DNA from 4 places in the Microbacterium sp. NPDC055521 genome. Region 3 is predicted to be linked to each of the others. Evidence: predicted binding sites of a transcription regulator. Region 3 holds the regulator's gene; each other region holds the start of a gene.
The links. Region 3 encodes LexA, which represses DNA repair genes until DNA is damaged. Its sites were predicted from a motif close to TCGAACANNTGTTCGA; they were not measured.
Positions count from the first base shown of each region.

Region 1: ACWGSM_RS08455 (HNH endonuclease signature motif containing protein) is a predicted target of LexA. The motif match lies at 2,539-2,554, and genes of this name have one in related genera.
Region 2: ACWGSM_RS03890 (DUF222 domain-containing protein) is a predicted target of LexA. The motif match lies at 2,400-2,415, and genes of this name have one in related genera.
Region 4: ACWGSM_RS12180 (Rv2578c family radical SAM protein) is a predicted target of LexA. The motif match lies at 1,793-1,808, and genes of this name have one in related genera.

Region 1 covers NZ_JBSHJX010000006.1:176,969-181,901, reverse strand. The annotation lists gene recQ (DNA helicase RecQ) at 45-2,066, shown strand; gene ACWGSM_RS08460 (hypothetical protein) at 2,112-2,438, opposite strand; gene ACWGSM_RS08455 (HNH endonuclease signature motif containing protein) at 2,584-4,074, shown strand; gene ACWGSM_RS08450 (OsmC family protein) at 4,297-4,710, opposite strand; gene ACWGSM_RS08445 (methionine ABC transporter ATP-binding protein) at 4,806-4,933, shown strand, end outside.
Region 2 covers NZ_JBSHJX010000003.1:67,628-72,560, reverse strand. The annotation lists gene ACWGSM_RS03905 (NAD(P)H-hydrate epimerase) at 1-501, shown strand, start outside; gene ACWGSM_RS03900 (hypothetical protein) at 557-928, shown strand; gene ACWGSM_RS03895 (hypothetical protein) at 1,042-2,343, shown strand; gene ACWGSM_RS03890 (DUF222 domain-containing protein) at 2,458-3,795, shown strand; gene ACWGSM_RS03885 (SulP family inorganic anion transporter) at 3,970-4,933, opposite strand, start outside.
Region 3 covers NZ_JBSHJX010000012.1:35,613-40,545, reverse strand. The annotation lists gene ACWGSM_RS11610 (methylenetetrahydrofolate reductase) at 1-437, shown strand, start outside; gene metE (5-methyltetrahydropteroyltriglutamate--homocysteine S-methyltransferase) at 434-2,746, shown strand; gene lexA (transcriptional repressor LexA) at 2,817-3,503, opposite strand; gene ACWGSM_RS11595 (LysM peptidoglycan-binding domain-containing protein) at 3,808-4,185, shown strand; gene ACWGSM_RS11590 (histidinol-phosphate transaminase) at 4,229-4,933, shown strand, end outside.
Region 4 covers NZ_JBSHJX010000013.1:66,267-71,199, reverse strand. The annotation lists gene ACWGSM_RS12190 (carbohydrate ABC transporter permease) at 1-611, opposite strand, end outside; gene ACWGSM_RS12185 (LacI family DNA-binding transcriptional regulator) at 608-1,657, opposite strand; gene ACWGSM_RS12180 (Rv2578c family radical SAM protein) at 1,818-2,888, shown strand; gene ACWGSM_RS12175 (ASCH domain-containing protein) at 2,930-3,349, shown strand; gene ACWGSM_RS12170 (DEAD/DEAH box helicase) at 3,487-4,933, opposite strand, start outside.

The sequences.
Region 1 (4,933 bases), on a different contig from region 3:
GGACGGCCGGCCACGGTGTCGGCGCCGGTGGCTACGCTGGAGGGATGCGTCGATCGAATGGGGTCCCTGAGCCTGTCAAGGGGAGGTATGACGACGTGCCCTACCCCGACGACCCCTATGACGACCTCCCGCCCGAAGAGCTCGACTGGGTGCCACCGGAAGACGGCTGGGAGCCGCCGCTCGACTGGGGCTCGGGTCCGATGACGCCGGCCGCGACAGGCGGACGCGCCCTGGCATCCGGAATCGCGCCGTCGAAGTTCCCGACGCCGATCGAGGCGCTGCGCACGGTCTTCGGGTACGACGCGTTCCGCGGCGATCAGGCCGCGATCGTCGAGCACGTCGTCGGCGGGGGAGACGCCGTCGTGCTCATGCCCACCGGCGGCGGCAAATCGATCACCTATCAGGTGCCGGCGCTCGTGCGCGAGGGCACCGGACTCGTGATCAGCCCGCTCATCGCGCTCATGCACGACCAGGTCGACGCGCTGCGCGCGAACGGGGTGCGGGCGGCGTATCTGAACTCTACGCAGGCGCCTGACGAGCGCCGCGAGGTCGAGCGCGCGTACCTCGCCGGCGAGCTCGATCTGATCTACGTCGCGCCCGAGCGGCTGTCGTCGGCGCAGACCACGCAGCTGCTGCAGCGCGGCACGCTCAGCGTGATCGCCATCGACGAGGCGCACTGCGTGTCGCAGTGGGGTCACGACTTCCGACCCGACTACCTCGCCCTCGGCGACCTCGCCGAGCGGTTCCCCGGAGTGCCGCGCATGGCGCTCACCGCCACCGCGACGCGCGCGACGCACCAGGAGCTCAGCGAGCGCCTCGGTCTCGGCCGGGCCGAGCACTTCGTCGCGAGCTTCGATCGCCCGAACATCCAGTACCGCATCGTGCCCAAGGTCGAGGTGCGGCGGCAGCTCGTCGAGTTCATCAGGTCCCAGCCCGAGGGTGCCGCGGGAATCGTCTACGCCCTCAGCCGCAAGTCGGTCGAGCAGACGGCCGAGCATCTGGCATCCAAGGGATTCGACGCGCTTCCCTACCACGCCGGCCTTCCCGCTGAGGTGCGCGCGGCGAACCAGGCCCGCTTCCTGCGCGAGGACGGAGTCGTCATGGTCGCGACGATCGCCTTCGGCATGGGAATCGACAAGCCGGATGTGCGCTTCGTCGCGCACATCGACCTGCCGAAGTCGGTCGAGGGGTACTACCAGGAGACCGGTCGTGCCGGGCGCGACGGCGAGCCGTCGGTCGCGTGGATGGCGTACGGGCTGGGCGACGTCGTGCAGCAGCGCCGGATGATCGACCAGAGCCCCGGCGATCGCACCTTCAAGATGCGCATGGGGCAGCATCTCGACGCCATGCTCGCGCTGTGCGAGACCGTCGCCTGCCGGCGGCAGAACCTGCTGCGCTACTTCGGACAGGACAGCGACGCGTGCGGCAACTGCGACACCTGCCTCGAGCAGCCCGACACGTTCGACGGACTGATCCCCGCGCAGAAGCTGCTGTCGACCATCGTGCGCCTCAAGCGCGAGCGCAACCAGGCGTTCGGCGCCGGGCACCTGATCGACATCCTGCGCGGAGCCTCGAACGACCGCATCCGCAAGATGCGCCACGAGCAGGTCGCCACCTACGGCATCGGCGCCGATCTGTCCGACCAGGACTGGCGCAGCATCGTGCGTCAGCTGCTGGCGAGGGGCATCCTCGTCGCGCAGGGCGAGTACGGCACCCTCGCGCCAGGGGATGCGGCGGCCGGAGTGCTGCGCGGCGAGACCGCCGTGCCGCTGCGCAGAGACACCATCGGTCGCGTCGGCGGTTCGACTCGTGCGCGCAAGGCGCCGGCATCCGCCTCGCTGGATGCCGGCGATCGCGGCCTCTTCGAGGCGCTGCGCGCCTGGCGCGCGGCGACCGCTCGCGAGCAGGGCGTTCCCGCGTACATCGTGTTCGGCGATGCGACCCTGCGCGCGCTCGCCGAGCATCGGCCGACGACCGTGTCAGGTCTGGGTGGGATCAGCGGCATCGGCGAGAAGAAGCGGGATGCCTACGGCGCCGCCGTGCTCGAGGTGATCGCGGCGCACTGACGCCGCCGTCCTGCGGCCGCGCGGCCGGTGTCGGAGGCGGTGCGCTCACGTCGTGTTGATCTCGCCGGCCAGCAGCACGACCCCCAGCCCCACAAGCAGCAGAGAGAGCGGCAACAGCACCCAGCGGCGTGTGATCGCGGCGGCGACGGTCGTCGTGCTGCACACCAGCGTGATCACCAGAGCTGCCGCGCGTATCGTGTCCGCCGCTTGCTGCTCCATCCCCTGCCCGGTGAGTGCCAGCCGCAGCCCGGAGCTGAACAGCTCGAGGACGATGATCACCCAGCCGACCATGCCCAGCGCGACGGCCGTCCAGCAGATCGAGACGCACGACCGTCTGAGCAGCTGCCGGCGCACCGCGCGCTCGTCTTCCATGCGCACAACGTAGCCGCCGTCACCCTGTGCTGGCGCTCTCCTGGCTCGGAGAGCAGCGTCGTTCGTCATCGTGTTGTGATCTTCTGGACGCGATTCGCGTTCGTATCCTTGTTCGAATGTCGGTGGTCCCTCGCACAATCGACTCATGGCCCTCTTCACCGACATCGACGCTCAGGTGGCGGTTCTGCGCGACCTGTTCGGCGCGGATGCGCAGGTGCAGGAGCTGTCCGCGCGGATGTCGTCGTTCCCGAGCGAGAAGCTGGTCGAGGCGCTGGGCGCGGCGGCGGCGCTGGTGCGCTCGGCGGAGCGGATCGGGATCGTCGGCGCGGGCGTCGTCGCCGCCCGGTCCACGCGCGAGGCGGGGCAGGACGGGTTGGCGCAGTCCCGCGGTCACCGCTCTCCTGCAGCGCTCGTGCAGGAGCTCACCGGAAGCAGTCATGCCGACGCGCAGCGTCAGGTGCGGCTGGGCCAGTCCGTCCTCGACAGCGACGTCCCCGCTGCGGATGCGGATGCAAGTGCCGAGGGTGCCGCGCCGGGGGCTGGCGAGCAGGCCTGCGGCGCCGGTGGTGACCTGCCGCGGATGCCGTGGCATGCGCCGCTGTCGACGGCGTTGCTGGACGGGCGTCTCTCCCCGGCGCAGCAGGATGCGATCCAGCGCGGCCTCAGCCAGCCGACCGACGACTCCGACGACACGCACACCGCCTGGACAGCAGCAGCAGAGCACCTCATCGCCGACGCCGCGCACCGCACCGTCGAAGAACTTCGCATCCAAGCCCGGGCGATCCGCGACCAGCTCGACCCCGAGGGCGCCGAGCGCCGATTCGCGGAGCGATACGAGCGGCGCGCGTTTCAGACCTGGACCGACGGGGACGGGATCCAGCACGGCCGGATCAGGTTCGACGACGACGGTGCCGCGTGGATCCGCACCATCCGCGACGCGGCCCTGCGCCCCAGGCGCGGCGGACCACGGTTCGTGGATTCCGCTGAGGCTCGACACGCGGCCGACCTCACCGCCGACACCCGCACGAACGACCAGCTCGGCTATGACCTGCTCCTCGACCTGCTGCGCGCCGGAGCGCTCGCCGACCCGCACACCGTGTTCGGCACCCGACAAGCCGGGGTGCGCATCGTGCAGATGATCGATCCCACCGGCACCACCGTCTCCGCCCGCACCGAAGATTACGGCCATCCCCTCCCCGCCGCCGCCGTCGACCAGCGTATCTGCGACACCGGCACCCGACAGGTCACCGTCGACACCGCCGGCAACCCGCTCGACGTCGGGCGAGATCACCGCCTGTTCACACCCCCGCAGCGCATCGCCCTCGCCATCCGCGACGGCGGCTGCCGCTGGACCGGCTGCGACCGCCCCGCCTCCTACGGCGAAGCGCACCACATCGACGAATGGGCACGCGATGGCGGCCGCACCGACATCGACCGCGGCATCCTGCTCTGCCGCCACCATCACATGCAGCTGCATCACGGCGGATGGCGCATCACTCGCCACGGCACCGACGACTTCGTCCTGCACCCACCCGGCCGCAGAGCACCCGTTCCTCTCAGGACACGCGCCGCCCTCACCGCCGCGTGGGCCGGCATCGACCCACCACTCCGACGCTTCACACCCGCAATCGCCTGACCACGTGCGACAGAGCGCGGACGCCGCGCTCCGGCCCGGGACCTGTTCATGCGCGCGATGCGCTCACCGCGGCACGCGCATGCGACCCCTCGCCCCGTCCCACTCCGGTGCACCTGACTCACGCGCATCTCCGGACGCCTCACGCGCCTCGCAACGCGAACGCTCAACCGAACCGGGGCGAACCGGGGCGCACCGGGCACACCTGCATCCGGCCGGCGATCCTCAGCCGGCGAACTTCTCCGCGTGCACCTGCACGGTCCTCGCCCCGTGCAGCAGTTTCGACACCGGGCAGCGCGCATGCGCACGGGCCAGCAGATCCGCCGTCTCATCCAGCGTCAGCCCCTCCGCCGACAGATACGTGTCGACGTGGAACTCGTACCCCGGGCCGTCAGACGCGTCATGCAGCTCGACCTCGATACGAACCGCCGTGCGGCGCTCGCGCTTCACCAGCGCCTGCGCCGTCGCGTTCAAGCACGTCGACCACGCCAGCGCCAGCAGCTGCTCGGGGTTCGAGGCATCCGGGTCGGGATCCGGCGCCAGGGGCGACGCGACCGCGACCTCCAAGCCGCCCGTCACGCGGGCCGTGCCCGTTCCATCGTCGCCGTTGATCGCTTCCGTCCGGTACCTGAGGCTCATGGCGCAACTATAATTTGGATCACGTACAGAAAAGGCCGCTCGGCCTGCCTTGGGCCCAGACAACCGGCCCGCCACCACACCACCTGAAAGACACGATGGTCACCGACCTGCCTGCGATCGTGGAGTTCCGCCACGTCACCAAGCGGTTTCGCGCCGCCACCGACGAGCGCCCGGCACTCGACGATGTGACCCTCAGCGTCCGGACCGGCGAGATCTTCGGCAT
Region 2 (4,933 bases), on a different contig from region 3:
GGTCCAGGTGACAACGGCGGCGACGCGCTGTTCGCCGCTGCCGACATCGCGGCACGCGGCGTTCCCGTAGACATCCTGCGCACCTCCGACCGGGTGCACACAGAGGCGCTGCGAGCGGCGACGAAGGCCGGCGCGACGGGCATCCGTCTCGACGAACTCGACCCGGCCGCCTACGACGTGATCGTCGACGGCATCCTGGGCATCGGCGCGCGCGGGGTCCTGCGCGGGCAGGCCCGCGACGCGGTGACCGCCCTGCTTTCGGCATCCGCCGTGGTCGTCGCCGTCGACCTGCCCAGCGGACTCGACGCCGACACCGGCGCGGCCGACGAGGTCGTCCTCGCCGCGACGACGACGGTGACGTTCGGCGCGGTCAAGGCCGGTCTCACCCGTGGCGAAGGACCGCGGCTGTGCGGGCGCATCGTGCTGGTCGACATCGGGCTGAGGCTCGACCCGAACGACGCGGTGGGCCAGGCCACCGTGGCCGAGAGGCGGGCCGGTTAGCCGAGGGTCCCACTGATCCGATGGCGCGCGCCCGCCGCGAATTAGGCTCGCGGTCGTGTTCGGTTCATCTGTCGAGGTGCATGTCGATCGTGAGAGTGTCGCCGCGGGCGACGATGTCGTCTCGCACGCTGCGGTGGTGCGCGTGCGGCGGGGCATGCGTCTCAGCGCCGTCATCGAGCAGGTGTCGCCGGATGTGCGAGCGCCCGGATGGTCGTGGGTCGTGAAGGTCGACGGGGCGACCGCCGCGGTATGGTCGGTCGATCACGGCGTGCAGCTGCTCATCGACGACCGCCGGGTGACGCAGAAGTCGGTGACGATCCTGTTCCGCTACTTCCTGCAGATCGACCCGGTATGGCTCTTCCGCCGTCTGGAGCAGGGGGCGCGACCGAACCGCGAGGCGCTGCACGCCGGATATCAGGCGCGCTGACGGCTTTCGCATCGAGGCCAGTCTTTCTGCACAATGGCTGGTTCTGAGAGGTGTTCCACAGGTCCCGGGATGCGGCGCGGTGAGCGTCGGAGCGGATGCCTATCGTCGCCTGCATGAACTATCGCGAGCACCTGTTCGTTCCGTCGGCCGTGCGCATCGATGTGTCGGTTGCGGGTCGCCCGGAGTGGGACAGGACGATCGAGCTTCCGAAGCACTCGCCTGAGACATGGCTGTGGGACGCCTACCTGCTCAGCATCGGCGTCGAAGCGTGTGATGACGACATCGAAGCACTCAGGTATCGCCACCCGGACGTCTACTGCGGCGAGAACTGGGTGGTTCGAGACGAATGGCAGATACCGTTCGCGGCCCGTCCCGTGCGCTACGCGGATGACGACTTCTTCGACAAGCCAACCGCGCTGGCGGAGGCGGCGGTGCGGGTGCCGTCGTTTCCGTACGATGTCGACATCACCGTTGATCGCGCGCCCGACCCGCAGGTGGGAGACGCGAGTGTGTCGATCGTGGGTGCCGGCATCGACAGTTCGCTGCGGCCCTCCAAGGACTGGCAGACGAGCGCGCAGCCGCTGGATCTGGATCAGGCCAACCGCGAGCTTGTCCGTCGCTTCGGCATCGTCTTGCCGTTCGTCCGCGCGGAGGCCCTGCGAACTATTCCCGACGATATCTCCGTCGGCTCGCTCGCCGCTGATCTGCTCGCACCGCTGACCCCGGTTCGGCGGCTCGCCCTTCGAGCTCATCTGAACGCCACCGAGCTGCTCGACGCCAACCAGCTGGACATCGATGCGGTGCGACAGGCGACCCACGCGCTGCGCGCCCTGATCGACGCGGTCGGGCCCGACGGCACCGACCAGGACGCCACCAGTGGGTGGCTGCCGACCAGCGTCGTCGACGGGGTCGTCGCCGGCGTCGAGTGGGATGCCGATGCTGCGGCGGATCTGCTCAGCTCGTTCGCGCGGCGTGCGGGGCTCATCCGGCGGCTGAAAGGACGGGTCGTGGTCACCGCACTCGGGAAGCAGCTGATGGCCGATCCGGTCAAGGCCTTCCCGCGGGTCGTCAGCGCGATCGCGGACGGGGCGCGAACGTACTCGTACTCGTACGACACGAGCCGCTTCTCTCGCGCCGCGGCTCTGCTCGCACTCGCCGATGGATCCGCCGCGTCGTATGACGAGCTCGCCGGATACCTCGAGCAGGCGCACGCGGCGCGCAAGACGAGAAGCTACGACGAGTACGGCGACTGGTACGACTCTGGCCGTTCCCGCGCGGGGTTCGCCCGGGGCGAAGCGGATCGGGTGCTTCGCGAGCTCACCGACGGACTGCTCGCGCTGTCGGCTCGCGGTGCCTTCGGCCTCGTGACGCCGCACATCCGGGCGGCGGCGCGTCTCGCCTTGCAGCGTGGCTGAGCGTTGGGTGCGGGGACTCTTGAGCACCGCGCCCGACGAGAGCGGCTCGCAGATATTCGAACAAAGTTTCGGTAAATGCTTGATCTCTTGATCGAACACAAGTACTATTGATGCATGTCGAAGCTCACGCCGTTGATCGAAGCGATGTCGTCGCTCGATCGATCGTGGGGCGATGCGGAAGATGCCACGGATCTGACCCAGTTGATCGCCATCGACAGCGCTATCGGGATGGTGAAGCGTCGATTGGATGCCGTGCACGCCGACGTCGCCGCGGGGATCTCTCGCGAGTCGCGTCCTGAGCTCGGAGCAGGCAGCCTGGCCAAGCAGCAGGGGTACCGCACGCCGGCGAAACTCATCGCCGCGACCACCGGCGTCTCGACGGGGGATGCGATTCGACTCATCAAGGTTGGGGAGGCGACGGCTCCGCGGGCGGATCTGCTCGGTGATCGGCTTCCCGCGCGCTATCCGCTGGTGCGGGAAGCCCTGTCTGACGGTGCAGTCAGTTCGCAGGTGGCCGGGCTCATCATCAGCCTGCTCGATCGGTGCCGTATCGCTGCAGGGCCTGAGCGGACGAGCGAGGGCGAGCGGATCCTCACCGAGGCCGCGGTCGGGCTGTCTTTGGACGACGTGCGCAAGCTGATCGTCCGTGCCGAGGCGTGGCTGGACCCGGACGGAGTGGAGCCGCGCGCGGAAGAGCAGCGCGCCAAGCGCTCACTGACGATGTTCGAGCGTGACGGGATGGTGCACCTGAACGCGCTGCTCGATCCCGAGAGTGCCGCCCCGGTGATCACCGCGATCCGCGGATACGTCACCGCCGCATTCGCGGCTCGACAGGACGCACCGGATCCCGATGCGCCGGATGCCGATCGCCGCACCGTCCCGATGCTGCAGGCCGACGCCCTGAGCCTGTTCGGATCGCACATGCTCGGCTGCACGACACAGGCGCCCGCGCTTGCAGGCGCGACCGTGGTGGTGCGGATGACTTTGCAGGATCTTCAGGCGGGGACCGGCTCGGCGACGATCGACGGGATCGATCAGCCGATCAGCGTCAGCGCGGCTCGCCGGATGGCTGCCGACGGCGGGATCATCCCGTGCGTGCTCGGCGGAGACAGTGAAGTGCTCGACTGGGGGCGCCGGCGACGATTGTTCACCCCGGCGCAGCGACTCGCTCTCGCCGAACGCGACGGCGGATGCGCCATGTGCGGACTGCCGCCCGGCATGGCCAAGGCGCATCACATCCGATGGTGGCAACGCGACGCCGGGCCCACTGATCTCGCGAACGGGGTCTTGCTCTGCGAGACCTGCCATCATCGCATCCACGACAACGGGTGGGACATCCGCATCGACCCACCCGGCCGCGGCAACACCGTGTGGTTCGTGCCGCCGCCGCACGTCGACCCCGCTCGCACGCCTCGCCGGGGTGGGAGAGCGCGCTTCGACATCGCAGCCTAATCCTGCGCGTCGGTGATCGTCCGCGCGGTCGCGGCGCATCCGCTAGGCGTGGCGCCTGGCCCATGTGGGGCTAGGGGTACTTCGGTACGCTCAGCGCGTCAGGAGGGGCCAGGCGTTGCAGGGCGACGGCGCGCCGGTGCGGGCGGTGGCGTTCGTGCAGGCGTGAGTTCTTCCCTACTCGAACCCGCCGCTCAAGCGCCCGTGAAACACCCCGCTCGCGTCGTTCATCCCCACGATCTCCACCGACTTCCCGTACGCCGCGTACTTCGTCTCGATGGCATCCAGCGCCGCGACGGTCGAGGCATCCCACACGTGCGATCCCGACAGGTCGATGACGACCCGGACGGGATCGGAAGAGTACGAGAACAGCGTCGTCAGGTCGTTGCTCGAGGCGAAGAACAGCTCGCCGGTCACGGTGTAGGTAGCCACGCCATCCGAGACCACGCGGGTGACATCGACCAGATGCGCCACCCGCCGCACGAACAGCACCGACGCGACCAGCACCCCGCCCACGACGCCGACCGCGAGGTTGTGGGTCAGCAGCACGAGCACCACGGTCGAGACCATCACGAAGGTCTCGCTCTTCGGCATCCGCTTCAGGGTCGACGGGCGCACGCTGTGCCAGTCGAAGGCGCCGATCGCGACCATGATCATCACCGCGACCAGCGCCGCCATCGGGATCGTCGCGACGAAGTCGCCGAACACGACCACGAGCAGGAACAGGAAGATTCCGGCGCAGAACGTCGAGATGCGTGTGCGGGCCCCCGACTCCTTCACGTTGATCATCGTCTGGCCGATCACCGCGCAGCCGCCCATGCCGCCGAAGGCGCCCGACAGGATGTTCGCCACTCCCTGCGCCCACGCCTCGCGACCCTTGCGGGAGTGGGTGTCGGTGATCTCGTCGACCAGCTTCGCGGTGAGCAGCGACTCCATCAGCCCGACCAGCGCGACGGCGAGCGCGTACGGCGCGATGATCGTGAACGTCTCCCACGTCAGCGGCACGTTCGGGATGAACAGCGACGGCAGGCTGCGCGGCAGCTCGCCCTGATCGCCCACGGTCGGCACCGCGATCGCGAAGGCGAGCACCACGCCCGTCACGATCACGACCGAGACGAGCGGCGCGGGGATCACTTTCGTG
Region 3 (4,933 bases):
ACAGCAGCCAGCACGTCGACGCGCTGCTCGCGAAGCAGGCCGCTGGGGCGACCGTCGCGATCACGCAGCTCTTCTTCCACTCCGACCACTACCTCGCGTTCGTCGAACGTGCGCGCCGCGCCGGTGTCACGATCCCGATCCTTCCCGGCATCATGCCGATCACCTCGCCCGCGCGCCTGGCGCGCGTGCTCGAGCTGACCGGCGAAGAGCTGCCGAGCGAGCTCGCGATCGAGCTCGAGGTCGAGCCGACCACCGAGGGGCGCCGGCAGATCGGCATCCGCTGGGCCGCCGACCTCATCCGTGCCGTCGTCGACGGCGGGGCGCCCGGTGTGCACCTGTACGCGTTCAACCAGCACGAGACCGTGCTCGACGTCCTCCAGTCCGCCGGGGTCATCCCCGCGCGCCAGCTCTCCGCAGCATCGAAAGGAACACCATGACCGCTTTCCCCGCAGGGACGATCCTCGGCTACCCGCGCATCGGCCGCCGTCGCGAGCTGAAGAAGGCCGTCGAGGCATTCTGGGCCGGCCGCGCCGACCAGGCCGAGCTCGAGCGCACCGCCGCCGAGCTGCGTGCGACGACGCGCGCCCGTCTCGCCGAGCTCGGCCTCGGCCGCGATGACTCGTCGATCCCCGAGTCGTTCTCGTTCTACGACCAGGTGCTCGACGCCGCGGTCACCGTCGGCGCCATCCCGACCCGCTTCGACGATCTTCGCGATGCCGACGGCACCATCGGACTGGATGCGTACTTCACGGTCGCCCGCGGCGAGGGCGAGCGCGCACCGCTCGAGATGACCAAGTGGTTCAACTCGAACTACCACTACCTCGTGCCGGAGATCGGCCCCGAGACGGCCTTCTCCCTCGCCAGCGAGCATCTCGTGCAGCAGGTCGCCGAGGCTGCGGCCGCCGGGTACGTCACCCGCCCGGTGATCGTCGGACCGGTCACCCTGCTCGCCCTGGCGAAGGCGTCGGATGACGCACCGGAGGGCTTCGAGCCGCTCAGCCGACTCGATGACCTGCTGCCGGTCTACGCCGAGCTGCTGGCCAAGCTGAAGGCAGGCGGCGCCCAGTGGGTGCAGCTCGACGAGCCGGCGCTGGTCAGCGAGTCGCTGCCGGTCGACACCGCGACCCTGGCGGATGCCGCAGCCCGCGCCCTCGCGGTGCTCGGCGGCGCGAGCGCGCGCCCGCAGATCTTCGTGGCAGCCCCGTACGCCGCGCTCGGCGCGACGCTCGACGTGCTGGCCGCCGCGCCCGTCGAGGCGATCGGCGTCGACCTCGTCCGCGGCGAGGTGCCCGCCGCACTGCCCACGCTCGAAGGGAAGACCCTCGTCGGCGGCGTGGTCGACGGACACAACATCTGGCGCGGCGACCTCGACGCGGCGTTCGCGAAGCTCGAGTCGCTGCGCGCGCTCGGCGCGGCCGCGGTGTCGGCATCCACCTCGACCTCGCTGCTGCACGTGCCGCACGACGTCGACGACGAGACGGCACTCGATCCGCGTCTGGTCTCGTGGCTCGCCTTCGCCGACCAGAAGGTCGGCCAGGTCGTCACCCTCGCGCGGGGGCTGGGCCGGGGCCGGGAGGCCATCGCCGACGCGCTGGATGCGGCATCCGCAGCCCTCGCCGACCGGCATGCCGCCCCCGGCGTGCGCGACGGGGCGGTGCGCGGGCACGAGGTCGCCGAGGCGGAGTTCTCGCGCGTCTCGTATGCCGAGCGCGAGAGCGCGCAGCGGGCGCTGAACCTGCCCGCACTGCCCCTGACGACGATCGGCTCGTTCCCGCAGACCGGCGACATCCGCAGGGCCCGCGCCCAGTTCCTGCGCGGCGAGCTGCCCGCCGACGACTACGACGACTTCCTGCGCCGCGAGATCGACCAGGTCGTCGCCCTGCAGGAGGAGCTCGGCCTCGACGTGCTCGTGCACGGCGAGCCCGAGCGCAACGACATGGTGCAGTACTTCGCCGAGCACCTCGACGGGTTCGCCGTCACCCAGCACGGCTGGGTGCAGTCCTACGGCTCGCGCGCCACCCGGCCCTCGATCCTCTGGGGAGACGTGTCGCGCCCGGCGCCGATCACCGTCTCGTGGGCCGCGTACGCCCAGTCGCTCAGCGCGAAGCCGGTCAAGGGCATGCTCACCGGTCCCGTGACGATTCTCGCGTGGTCGTTCGTACGCGACGACCAGCCGCTCGGCGAGACCGCCGATCAGGTCGCCCTCGCCCTGCGAGACGAGATCACCGACCTCGAGGCCGCCGGTATCGCGATCATCCAGGTCGACGAGCCGGCGCTGCGCGAGCTGCTGCCGCTGAAGGCGGCGGATCAGGCCGACTACCTCGACTGGTCGGTGCGCTCGTTCCGCCTCGCGACCGCCGGTGCCGCTGCGGCGACGCAGATCCACACGCACCTCTGCTACTCGGAGTTCGGCGTGGTGATCGATGCGATCCGCGCCCTCGACGCCGATGTGACCTCGATCGAGGCCGCGCGCAGCCGCATGGAGGTCGTCGCCGACATCGCGCGCTTCGGCTTCGATCACGGGGTCGGCCCCGGCGTGTACGACATCCACTCGCCGCGGGTGCCCAGCGTCGACGAGATCGAGGCTCTGCTGCGCCGCGCCGTCGACGAGCTGCCGCTGCGGCAGCTGTGGGTGAACCCCGACTGCGGTCTGAAGACCCGCGCCTACGAGGAGACCGTCGAGTCGCTGCGCAACATCGTCGAGGCCACCCGGCGCGTCCGTGAGGACGTCGCGGTCGCCGTCTGACGCCCGTCCAGCAAGAGAGGCGCCCCTTCCCGACCGGGAAGCGGCGCCTCTCTCCGTCGCAGGCGCGCGATCAGACCGAGCGGAGCACCGCGACGACCTTGCCGAGCACGACCGCCTCGTCGCCGAGGATGGGCTCGAACGCCGAGTTGCGGGGCAGCAGCCAGGTGTGCCCGTCTCGCCGGCGGAAGGTCTTCACCGTCGCCTCCCCATCGATCATGGCGGCGACGATCTCGCCGTTCTCGGCATTGTTCTGCGTGCGCACGACGACCCAGTCGCCGTCGCAGATCGCCGCGTCGATCATCGACTCGCCGTTGACTTTCAGCATGAACAGATCGCCCTTGCCCACCAGCTGCCTCGGCAGCGGGAAGATCTCCTCCACCTGCTGGTCGGCCGTGATCGGCACTCCCGCGGCGATCTGGCCGACGAGGGGCACCAGCGCGGCGTCCCCTACGGACGGGGCGGTGTCGGCGGGGTTCTCGGTACCGCTGCCGGGAAGGTCGATCAGCACCTCCATCGCGCGGGTCTTGCCCGGGTCGCGGCGCAGGTAGCCGCTCAGCTCGAGCTGCCCGAGCTGGTGAGTGACGCTCGAGAGCGACTTCAGCCCCACCGCGTCGCCGATCTCGCGCATGCTCGGCGGGTAGCCGTGGCGGGCGATCGAGGTCTGGATCACCTCGAGGATCGCCATCTGCTTGGGGCTCAGGCTCTTGCGGCGTCGCGTGCGGGGAGCCTCGGCTGCGGTCTCGGGGGTGTCGCTCATGGATGCTCCTTCATACCCTCACACGGTCGGATCCGCGTCGTCGCGGGGATCCGGTTCGAATGTCGGTGGCCCATGGTGGGCTGACTTCATCGAAACCGTATCCGAGTTCGCCCGGATAACGGAAGATCTGTTCGAGCGTGTCGCAGAAGTGACGGCACGGTATTCGAAGAATTCTTGACAGATGTTCGATATCGAAGATACATTCGGAACGTAGCTTCGCATCCGGCATCCCCGGCCGGATGCCGGATGCGAAAGCTGCACCCCTTCCGCCCGAAGGGCGGAGGAGAGCGAAGAGGAGCATCACATGAGCACCACCAGCATCCAGGCCCCCGAGACCTTCACGGTCACGGCCGCTGCACGGCGTTCTGTCTCGACCCGGCTGCGCCTCACGGCGCGCGGTCGTCGTCTGCTCGCCGCCCTCGCCGCCGCACCGGTCATCGCAGGCATCGCCGTCTCCCTTCTGGCCGGCGGCTCGGCTGTCGCGTCCGGTGAGAGTGAGCCGGTCGCCTTCGAGACCGTGACGGTTCTGCCCGGTGACACGCTGTGGTCTATCGCAGCCGAGGCAGCACCCGCCTCCGATCCGCGCGACGTCATCGACGACATCAAGCGTCTCAACGACCTCACCACCGGCATGATCCAGGTAGGCACGTCGATCGCGATCCCGACGGCCTACTCCGGGTGAGCGCGCCGTCATCCGCGGCGGCGCGCGCGATGCGCGGCCTACGATGGAGCATGTGACATCCCTCGATGAGCTGCCCCTCCGCGCCGACCTGCGCGGGCTCACGCCGTACGGTGCCCCGCAGGCGCCGCTCCCGGTCGCTCTGAACGTCAACGAGAACACGCATCGGGTTCCCGACGAGGTCGCCAGCGACATCCTCGACGACATCGCCCTCGCGCTGCGCGACGTCAACCGCTACCCCGACCGTGAGTTCACGCAGCTGCGAGAGGCGTTCGCCGCGTACCTCGGTCACGGGCTGACGGCCGAGCAGATCTGGGCGGGCAACGGCTCGAACGAGGTGCTGCAGCACATCATGCAGGCGTTCGCCGGCCCGGGCCGCACCGCCTTCGGGTTCGCGCCCACCTACTCGATGTACCCGCTGATCACGCAGGGCACGGGCGCGCAGTGGCTCGCGGGCGCCCGGCACGACGACTTCACGCTCGACCCCGATGATGCCGCGCGGCAGGTCGCCGAGGCAGACCCCGACGTCGTCATCCTGTGCACCCCGAACAACCCCACCGGCACCCCGCTGGGACTCGACGTCATCGAGGCCGTCTACGACGCGACGCGCGGCGTCGTGATCGTCGATGAGGCCTACCAGGAGTTCGCCCCGCACGACGCCCCCTCGGCGCTGAGCCTGCTGGCCGGCCGGCCGCGGCTCGCCGTCTCGCGCACGATGAGCAAGGCCTTCGCCTTCGCCGGCGCCCGGGTG
Region 4 (4,933 bases), on a different contig from region 3:
GCCGAGATCGCCTGCATCCCGGCCAGCAGCAGCACCGTCGTCTGCGGGATGCCCGACCAGACGCCCACTACGATAACGGCGGGCAGTGCGGTCGAGAAGTCTCCGAGCCAGTTCACGCCAGGCAGGCCGAACCAGCCGAGCACGCCGTTCAGCGGACCGGAGTTGGGGTTGTAGATCATGCGCCACACGATCGCGATCACGACCGGCGGCATCGCCCACGGGATCAGGGCGAGCACACGGGTGAGCCCCTTCAGCCGCAGGTTGCTGTTGAGCAGCAGGGCGAGGCACATCGCGCACACCAGCGTCAGCACGGCGACCGATGCCGACCAGACGAGGCCGATGCCGAACGAGTTCCAGAACCGCTGGTTGTCGGCCAGGTCGATGTAGTTCTGCAGTCCGTTGAAGTTGATCTCGGCGTTGCGCTTCAGGGTGGCGTCGGTGAATCCGATCACCACACCGCTGACCAGCGGGATCACGGAGAAGACGATGATCGGCAGCAGTGCGGGGACGACCAGGGCGATCGCCTCTTTGCGCTGCGCCCGGGTGCGCGCGCCGATCTGACGCACCTTCGGCTGATTCTGCGAGCGCCTCTTCGCGGTGGTGTTGGTCATCCGGCGGTCCTCCCCAGGTCGATCGGTGCGAGCGGGACACCGGGCTGTGCCGCCGCCGGCCGCGTGGATCCGCGCACGACCAGTCGCGGGGCGACAGCGACGGTCTGCGTCGGGCGGGAACCGTCGGCGATGCGGGCGAGGAGCAGCTCGGCCGCGACCCGTCCACGTTCGGCCGCCCCCATGTCGACGCTGGTGAGGCCGGGGCGCACGACCGCAGCGAGCTCGGTGTCGTCGATGCCGGTGACGGCGAGGTCGCCGGGCACGGAGAGGCCGAGGTCCTCGGCGGCGCGCAGCACCCCCACCCCGATGAGGTCGTTCGCGGCGACGACGGCCTGCGGGCGGTCATCGCTGCGTAGCAGCGGGATGGCGGCGTCGTACCCTGCCGCGATCGTGAAGTCCGCGGCGACCACGCTGCGCGCGCGCACCCCGGGGTGAGCGGCTATCGCCCCCGCGAAGCCGTCGCGTCGGAAGGCGCCGGGCGTGGTGTCCTCGGGACCGTTGATGAAGGCCAGGTCGCGAAGGGAGCGCCCGACCACATGGTCGACGACCTGCCGCATCGCGGTGAGCGAGTCGGCGCGCACCGTGTCGAACCCGCCGTCGCCGGGCACCCGACCCAGCACCACGACGGGCACCGGCACTGCGGTCAGTGCGTCGAGCAGATCATCTGTGACTCGGAGGGGGGAGATGATCAGGCCGTCGACGTATCCGCGGCTGAGGTCGCGGACGACGTCAACCGACGAGGCGGCGTCGCCCGTCGACGAGAGGATGAGTCGGTACCCGGACGCCGAGACGGCCCGCTGGATCGCGGTCATCATCTCGACGTACACGGGGTTGCCGATATCGGCCACGGCGTAGGCGAGCTGGAACGTGCGTCCGCGCTTCAGGGACTGCGCCGTGGCGTCGGCGATATAGCCCAGCTCGGCGGCCGCACGCCGCACCTTCGCGATCGTCTCCGCACTGGCGACCCGTCCGTTCAGGGCTCTCGACGCGGACGCGACCGAGACGCCCGCGCGTGCGGCGACCTGCGTGATCGTAACCCGGGCCATCAACTCTCCTTTGAGTGCGCTGCAAACGTTCCCACTGTTGGTGTAAACGTTCTCACACCCACATCCGTGTCGTCAAGCGCGACAAGAGACAGCACCGTGGTCTACGAGACTCCAGCACATCGCCTTGCTTTGTATTCGTTCATATGTTCTACTCGAGAGCATGAGGTGGCAAGGTCAGGCGGTGGGCGAGGTCGACGCCGACGCGCTCCCCGGCATGGAGAGCCGCACCGGCATCGTGCGCTCGGTGACCACACCCGAGTTCGCCGGGATGACCTTTCACGAGGTGCTCGCGAAGTCGGCGCTGAACGCCGTGCCCGGCGCCTCGCGCATGCCGTTCGCGTGGACCGTGAACCCGTACCGTGGATGCAGTCACGCGTGTTCATACTGCTTCGCTCGGGGGACGCACGAGTATCTGGGCCTCGACGGAGGTGCGGACTTCGATTCGCAGATCGTCGTCAAGACGAACGTCGTCGAGGTGCTGCAGCGCGAGCTGCGACGCGGGACCTGGAAGCACGAGACCGTCGCACTCGGCACGAACACCGACCCGTATCAGCGGGCGGAGGGTCGGTACCGGCTCATGCCCGGCATCGTGCAGGCTCTCGCCGACTCGGGCACGCCGATGTCGATCCTCACCAAGGGCACACTGATCCGCCGCGACATCCCCCTGCTCGTCGAGGCGGCGAAGCGCGTGCCGATCGATATCCAGATGTCGATCGCCATGTACGACGACGACCTGCAGCACGCGATCGAGCCCGGCACCCCCAGCACTCAGGCGCGCCTCGACACGGTGCGCACGCTCAGCGATGCGGGTTTCCGCGTCGGGGTCTTCCTGATGCCGGTGCTGCCGCACCTCACGGATTCGCTCGCGGCGATCGACGGTGCCCTTCGGCGCATCAAGCAGTCCGGCGCCGATCATGTCGTCTACGGCTCGCTGCACCTGCGCCCCGGTGTGAAGCCGTGGTTCTTCCAGTGGCTCGAGCGCGAGCATCCGGAGCTGCTGTCGTCGTACCGCGGGCTCTACCCCGGCGTCTCGGTCGAGGCGCCCAAGGCCTACCGTCAGTGGCTGGCGAAGCGCATCCGCCCGCTCATGCGAGTGCACGGGCTCGACGCCCGCTCCGAAGAGGAGAACGACAGCATGCGCGGCCGACGGATGCGGCAGCGCCCGGCACCGGCATCCGTCCGGACGACCACCACCTCCGCCGCCGCCGCCGCCGCCGACATGCTGTTCTGACGGGCAAATCGGCGCCGTCGCTCGGCGCATAGGCTGAGCGGATGTCGACGCCTGAGGACCTGCCCGTCTCCGAGTACGCATTCCCGGGGCCGCTGCGCGACCTGCTGGTGGGGGCGATCATCGCCGGCGAGAAGACCACGACGACCTTCTTGCTGCGTGAGCTCGAGATCGACGACGAACCGATGCCCGCCGTCGGCGACCGGGCGGCGGTGATCGACTCCGCGGGAATCCCCGTCGGCATCGAGACTGTCGAGGAAGTGCGCGTCGTCCGTCTCGCGGACGTCGAGCTTGCGCACGCTCTCGGCGAGGGTGAGGGCTATGTCAGCGTCGACGAATGGCGAGCCGGGCACGAGAGCTTCTGGCACGGCCGGGAGTACCGCGAATACATGGGCGACCCGGAGTTCCGCGTCGACGACGACACCCTCGCCGTGCTGGTGCGGTTGAGCTTTCAGGCGGACTGACCCCACGGTCAGGTTCTGCTCGCAGCCCGGGTCGACGAGCGGTGGGCGGCGCCGTGACTCCGACGATCAGACAGAGAAGCCGCCGGATTCGGGCGCGAGGCCTCGAATCCGGCGGCTTCCGCACGCTCTGACCGCGGTCAGGCGGTGAGCTCGGCCTCGGTCGGCATCCGGCCCGCGATTTCCTCGATCACGTCGTCACCGGGGGCGGCCTGGTCGAACGGCGCGTCGATCTCGGCGCGACCGAGCAGGTCCTCCATACGGCGACGGCGCTGACGGGTGATCAGCGTGACCACGCGACCGGAGCGGCCGGCACGACCGGTGCGACCGGAGCGGTGCAGGTAGGTCTTGTACTCGTCGGGAGCGTCGGCCTGCACGACGAGGTCGATGTCGTCGACGTGGATACCGCGGGCGGCGACATCCGTGGCGACGAGCACCTGCACCTTGCCGGCAGTGAGCTTCTGCAGGTTGCGTGTGCGCTTGGCCTGGTTCAGGTCACCGTGCAGCGAGACGGCGGCGATGCCGGCGTCTTCGAACTGCTCGGCGAGCATCTCGGCGTAGGCGCGGGTACGCGCGAAGACGAGCGTCTGCCCGTCACGGTCGACGAGCGAGGTGAGCACGTCGGCCTTGTCGCGGTGCTCGATGACGAGCACGCGGTGATCGATGGTGCTGGAATCCTGATCCTCACCGGCGACCTCGTACACCGCCGGATCGACGAGGAACTCGTCGACGATCGCAGCGACCTCGCGGTCGAGGGTGGCAGAGAACAGCAGCTTCTGGCTGGTGGCTCCGTCGTCGAGGGCGGTGCCGGTCTTGCGCAGGATGCGCTGCACCGGCTCGGCGAAGCCGAGCTCGGCCATGTGGTCGGCCTCGTCGAGCACCGCGATGCGCACCTCGGACAGGTCGAGCTTGCGCTGCTCGATGAGGTCTTCGATGCGTCCCGGGGTGCCGATGATGATGTCGACGCCCTTGTTCAGTGCACCCACCTGGCGCGCCTGCGGCACCCCGCCGTAGATCTGCGTGGTGAACAGACCGACGCTGCGGGCGATCGGCTGCACGGTGCGGTCGATCTGCAGCGCGAGTTCGCGCGTCGGCGCGAGGATGATCGCGCGCGGCTTGCGGCCGAACTCACGGCGGGTGCCCTTCTGCGACAGCAGGATGCTCTCGACGAGCGGCGCGCCGAACGCGATCGTCTTGCCCGAGCCGGTGCGGCCCCGGCCGAGCACATCGCGTCCCTGCAGGATGCTGGGGATCGTCGCGGCCTGGATCGGGAACGGCGTCTCGGCGCCCATGTTCTTCAGGATCTCGACGATGTTCGAGCCGATGCCCAGGTCGCCGAAGGTCACATCGGCGACCTCGGTGGCCTGCACGGCCTCGGCCTCGAGCCGCTCGTGCACGACGTCGACCTGCTCGTCGTGCGCCTTCGCGGTCGACGTCGCGTTCCAGTCGCTGCGGTTCGGGCGGTCGTCGCGGTTCTGCCGTGCAGGACGCGCGTCGCGGTCGAAACGGGGGCGCTCGCTGCGCTCGAAGCCACCGCGGCGGTCATCCCGTGCCGGGCGGGCGTCCCGGTCAGCACGGTCGGTGCGG